Regions from separate parts of the Virgibacillus sp. W0181 genome, predicted to be linked through region 1. Evidence: riboswitches for the same ligand, from Rfam matches in the RefSeq annotation. Region 1 holds a riboswitch; the other holds the start of a gene.
What was found. A riboswitch is a leader RNA that binds a small molecule or an ion and turns the genes downstream of it on or off. The one in region 1 is predicted to bind S-adenosylmethionine.
Positions count from the first base shown of each region.

Region 2: it holds a riboswitch for S-adenosylmethionine, as region 1 does, so the genes downstream of both, ACLIBG_RS13695 (O-acetylhomoserine aminocarboxypropyltransferase/cysteine synthase family protein) here and ACLIBG_RS09815 (MetQ/NlpA family ABC transporter substrate-binding protein) in region 1, are expected to answer to the same signal.

Region 1 is NZ_JBPYCR010000019.1:20,683-23,851, forward strand. It holds gene ACLIBG_RS09810 (methionine ABC transporter ATP-binding protein) at 1-695, opposite strand, end outside; gene ACLIBG_RS09815 (MetQ/NlpA family ABC transporter substrate-binding protein) at 752-1,570, opposite strand; SAM riboswitch class I at 1,695-1,802, opposite strand; gene ACLIBG_RS09820 (hypothetical protein) at 2,116-3,169, shown strand, end outside.
Region 2 is NZ_JBPYCR010000042.1:5,411-8,579, reverse strand. It holds gene rarD (EamA family transporter RarD) at 1-894, shown strand, start outside; SAM riboswitch class I at 962-1,081, shown strand; partial or broken gene ACLIBG_RS13695 (O-acetylhomoserine aminocarboxypropyltransferase/cysteine synthase family protein) at 1,215-2,492, shown strand; gene ACLIBG_RS13690 (SGNH/GDSL hydrolase family protein) at 2,851-3,169, shown strand, end outside.

The DNA.
Region 1 (3,169 bases):
GGACTGGCAAATAATTGTACGGCAGTCCCTTGCTCGATTACTTCACCTTTTTCCAGAACTGTTACGTTGTCACAAATTTTTTGAATAACATTCATTTCATGTGTAATAAGTAAAATCGTAATCCCAAACTCTTCATTAATTTTTAGAAGTAAATCAAGGATAGCATCCGTTGTTTCCGGATCAAGGGCACTCGTTGCTTCGTCACTAAGTAAAATATCAGGTTCCTGCGCCAGTGCTCTTGCAATGGCAACACGCTGTTTTTGTCCACCAGATAATTGATTCGGATAAGCGTTTTTCTTATCTGCCAAATCAACAATATCCAAATACTTTTCAACACGTTTATGCACGTCTTCTTTTTTTAACCCGAGTAATTTTAATGGAATGGCAATGTTGTCATATACAGAAGCTGTTTTTAATAAATTGAATCCTTGAAAAATCATTCCAATGTTTTTCCGGACGGATCGTAGTTTATCGGGGGAAAGGAAGGTCGATTCCTTTCCCTGGATAAACACATTTCCGCTCGTCGGTTGTTCCAGCAGATTGACACAGCGAATTAATGTACTTTTGCCAGCTCCGCTATACCCAATAACTCCATGGATTTCTCCTTGTTTTACATGTAAACTCACATTGGTTACTGCTTTGATATCGCCGCTTTTTGATGAGAAAAATTTTGAAACATGGTCAAGAACGATCATTTACTGTCCTTCCTTTCAAAAGGGAACATTACGGAATCGCAATGTTCCCTGCTGTATTATTCGTCCCAGCTTGGAATCATGGATCCTTGGAATTCTTCTTCAATGAATTGTTTTACTTTGTCGGATTGGTATGCACTTACTAGCTTTTCAACTACAGGATCATCTTGGTTTTCTGTTCGTGTCACAATGTAGTTCACGTATGGGGAGTCAGTAGATTCCAATATGATCGAATCATCTGTCGGGACAAGACCAGCTTCCAAGGCATAGTTCGTATTGATTGCAGCGGCCTCCAATTCAGGAAGCTGCTTCGGAATTTGTGATGCTTCCAGTTCGATGAATTCTAGATTTTTAGGATTGTCTTTTATGTCATGGATCGTTGCGTTTTCCTTATTGTCAGTATCCAACGTAATATATCCTGCTTCTTCAAGAATGAACAATGCCCGGGCACCATTTGTCGGATCGTTCGGCAACCCGAACAATGCACCATCCGGGATGTCTTCAAAGCTTTTATGTTTCTCCGAATAAACGCCCATAGGGTTTAAAATCGTTTTTCCAACGGTTGTTAAATCTGTTCCATGGTCTTCGTTAAAAGCGGCTAAAAATGGTTCGTGCTGATAACAATTGACATCCAATTCATTTTCTGCCAAAGCAGTGTTAGGTAAAATGTAGTCTGAGAATACTTTTAATTCGATTTCAAGCCCATCTTCGGCTGCCACTTCTTTCGCTACTTCCAATATTTGTTCCTGTGGGCCGGATGTCGTTCCAATTACCAATTTATCTTCACTTAATGTACTGCTTTCTGAATCATCTCCACCACAAGCAGCAAGTGCTCCAATAAATAATATAATGCTTAAAATAAATACTGTTCTTTTCATGTTTTCTTTCCTCCCGGATAATATTTTTCAGTAATTCATTCGACAATGAAAAAAGCCTCTCTATCAAAAGAAAGAGAGGCTTGTAAAAATATAAATCCAGGATTCTAAGATTACAAGATTTCCTCTCTTATCTTTCAAAACATACGTTTTGCAGGAATTAGCACCTTTCTATCCTTTGATAGATGGTTGCCGAGCTTCATCGGGCCAGTCCCTCAGCTACTCTTGATAAGAGAAAACTATTTAATTGTCGGAAAATTACTGTGTCATTAATCTACACGAGAAGTTCAAAGCTGTCAACGCAAAAATAAGAAAAACTATAAAGATTATATATTCAAATAATTACATAATCTTAGTCGTTATATGATGAAACAATTTTTATAGTGTGCGGATTATCGTGTAGGAAATTAGAAAAGATAATCCACAATAAAAGTATATTTCATAAGCGATAATGTAAAAAAATTTGAACCATTTTTTTGAAAAGGATGGAATCAATTATGGTATAGTGGGTAAGGAGTTTATTAGAGACTTGAAGGGAATCAACGAGAATGAAGGTACATATGCGTAATCATTTATATATTTTTTATGCTGCGGTATTATTACTGCATCTTAGTAATGTTTTTTTAAACATCCATTCACTCGAATATGTCATTGGACTTTTGGCTATTGTTATGATTGCCATTTCTTTTATCGATGCCAGTAAGCTATTTAAAATATTAGGCAGTATATTTTTAATTTGTGGTGGAGCAATGTACATTCAAGCAGAAGTTCCATTAATAAAGCTCCCATTGTTTATGACGTCAAATATGCCATTGCTCGCCTTTTTCGCAGTATTGCCATGGATTAACAGTGCTGTACATGTCGGAAAGTACGATCAACGGGTAAATGAGCTTTTGAAAGAAAATGTAGATCATTTAGGAAAATTGTATGGGAGAAGTTTATTAACTTCTTTTACACTCGTTACCTTCTTGAATCTATCGGCCATCAACTTATCCCAAAATATATTAAGTAAAAACTTGGAAAAAGTGGATGAAAAGATACGAAATTCTTTTATAAGTAAAACGACGCTGCGAGCTTTTTGTTTAGCGCTTATTTGGAGTCCAATGGAGATTGCAGTTGCGATTATTGTTGATTATACGGAAGTTAATTATTTGATTTATTTACCTTGGTTGTTGCTAATTGCCATCATTGTTTTATTTATTGATCGTGCCATCGGAAAATTAACGTACCAATCTATTCCTTATGAAGCACCATATACAGACGAAAACGAATTGTCTTCAATGGATATTTATAAAAAGGTTTTAAAGTTGTTTCTTGCCTTACTATTATTTCTATCCACTGTCATCGGTGTCGGGCATTTATTTCAATTAAATTTTATTTTAACTGTAACGCTCGTTATTATTCCGTTTTCTGCTTTATGGGCAATTGTGATGAAAAGATGGAATTATTTTCGAGTTCTGGCGTGGGACGTTTGGAAACGCCACATGAATCATATGCAAAATTTTGTTATTTTATTTACGTCTCTTGCATTTTTTTCAAACAGCTTAAATGCAACAGCAGTATTAGATGTCATTCAAAAACCATTCTTCATATTTAGCGAAT
Region 2 (3,169 bases), on a different contig from region 1:
AAATCGGGCATCCTCTTTGCATTATCTGCTTACTTGTTATGGGGGTTCCTTCCAATCTATTGGAAATTGGTTGACGATGTCCCTGCCGACACAATTCTGGCTCATCGCATTATCTGGTCATTCGTATTGATGGCTGTTGTCGTATTATCATTACGAAAAGGATCGGAATTTACTCAAGCGTGCAAGCGGCTGCTGAAGGACCGAAAGAAAAGTATTAACATGCTGGCCGCTTCTCTTATTATCAGTATGAATTGGTTGATTTTTATATGGGCGGTTAATAGCGAGCATGTGATTCAAGCGAGTTTGGGATATTATATCAACCCGCTTGTCAGCATTTTACTTGGCATTATTGTTTTAAAAGAAAGGTTATCAAAAAGGCAATTATTTTCCATTATATTAGCCGCAATCGGGGTTCTTAATCTGACATTCAGCTTTGGCGTTTTTCCATGGGTATCCATTTTACTCGCCGTTACATTCGCTCTTTATGGACTTTTTAAGAAAATGGTCGATTTAAATTCCATTTTCAGTCTTACAATCGAAACAATGATTGTTACGCCAATTGCCCTTATTTACTTAAGCTTTTTTTCCAACGGTACGGTTGCAGCCAACACGCCACAACCACTAACATTTGTATTATTAATCGGAACGGGACTGGCAACAGCGGCACCGTTATTACTATTTGGCTCCGCTGTTCGCTCGATTCCTTTATCAATGATTGGCTTTTTACAATACTTGGCTCCAACGATTATGTTACTTCTTGGTGTCTTTTTGTATGAAGAAACGTTTTCCCCGGCGCATCTCGTTTCTTTTATATTTATTTGGATAGCACTTTTCATTTATATGGGTTCTTCCTTAAAACAACACCCAATTCGAAAAGTGAAACACCAACATTAAATATTTTATTTTGTGTTGACAAACAATTCAAATTCATGTAACATTCATTTCAATCGAATGATTATATCTCTTATCAAGAGTGGTGGAGGGAATAGGCCCGATGAAACCCAGCAACCTAAGAGCAAACATGTTTTGCTTTTGATGGTGCCAAATCCTACAGGTCATCCGTTGATCTGGAAGATAAGGGGAGGAACGGTTACATATAACGCCCTCTTCTTATGAAGGGGGCTTTTCTGTTTCATCCTTTTCTTTCATCCAGATTCCTGCTACAAAAAATAAGAAAGGCAACGTGCCTTTAAAAACCTAAGGAGGAATTATTAATGACAGACTTTAATTTTGAAGACAAGGATACGATTCTACTACACGGGGGACAAACTGCCGATCCAACAACAGGTTCACGTGCGGTTCCCATTTACCAAACCACTTCATATGTGTTTAACGATACGGAGCATGCGCAAAACCTATTTGCGTTGAAAGAACCCGGAAATATTTATTCAAGAATTATGAATCCAACCGTTGACGTATTCGAACAGCGTGTAGCACTATTGGAAGGCGGTGTTGCAGCGGTAGGAACTGCTTCGGGAATGGCTGCTATTACGTATGCGATTTTAAACATTGCCGGTGCGGGTGATGAAATCGTTGCGGACAGTAATTTATATGGCGGCACATACAATTTGTTCGTTCATACACTGCCACGATATGGTATTAACGTAAAAATTGTTGATGGTACTGATCCGGAAACAATCCGATCAGCTATTACCGATAAAACAAAAGCAGTCTTTGGCGAGACGATTACAAACCCTAGTTTAAATGTGTTTGATATCGAAAAAGTAGCAGAAGTTGCGCATGACAACAATATCCCATTAATTATTGACAACACATTTGCGCCATACTTCTCCAATCCAATCGCTTGGGGAGCTGATATTGTCGTGCATTCCGCAACAAAGTGGATAGGCGGACACGGTACCGCAATCGGCGGGATAGTCGTGGATGCTGGAAAATTTGATTGGGGTTCCGGTAAATTTCCTGGATTTACAGAAGCGGATGAAAGCTATGGCGGCCTTCGCTTTGTCGATTTAGGTGAACCGGCCTTTGCACTCAAGTTGCGTGTACAGTTGCTTCGGGACACTGGTGCCTGCTTAAGCCCACAAAACGCATTTTTGCTATTGCAAGGGTTGGAGACATTGCATTTACGTATCGAGCGCCACAATCAAAACGCAGAAGAAGTTGCATCCTTTTTACAAGAGCATCCTGCTGTTGAATGGGTCAACTTCCCTGGTTTGGAAGATCACCCTTCCCATGCACTAGCCAAGAAATACTTTACAAATGGGTACGGATCGGTTATTACATTTGGAATAAAAGGTGGTCGAGAAGCGGGCAGAAAACTGATCGACAATATTCAGCTATGGTCACATGTGGCTAATGTTGGAGATGCGAAATCGCTTATCATCCACCCTGCTTCCACCACTCATCAGCAGTTAAGCGCTGAAGACCTAAAGAAAAGTGGCGCATCGGAAGAACTGGTACGTCTTTCTGTAGGTATTGAGTCAACAAAGGATATTTTAAAAGACTTAGAACAAGCAATTTCAAAAGCAACTAGAGAATAACACTATACAGCACTAAAAAGATATACACTATATCTATGATAAAGTTCGCCTTCACATCGGGGCGGACTTTTTTTACTGCCGATTTCCGCAAAAAGTGCCCTTGACCTCTTAGCAGCGTTCAAATAATAATGATTAATATCTGATTACAGATTGGGCGTTCAGGTTTACACGGGCAAATTAACGTGTAAAATATAGATGAAATCCTCCTTTTCGATTCCAAAGGATAATTTTCGGTTTTTATGCTTTTATATATTAACAATCAAAATGAACAATTTCTATTACATATATTTTAAAATTGTAGCAATAACAGCTCTTTACCTTCATAAATATATAGTACATTCGTATAGGTGTGATCCATATTAAACAAGTTGCTCTCTATATTTTTATTCTACTAATAATTGTAGGCATCGGCATTATTTTATTTATAACAAATGACAAGAAACCGAACACTTCCGAGGAGACGATTCCACAAAAAGAAGAAATGCCTAAAGATACGACATTGGAAGAAGGCGAGCCGGAGCAAAAAAAAACTGCTCCCGACTCTAGCACAGACGAAGCAAACAATGATAGTGAAGAAGATGAAGTACGTGATCAAGTAAAGGAATTTATTATCGATTCGGTCAAAAGTGCCATTGATTTCTTTTTCAATAAAGGAACAAAAGTTGTCG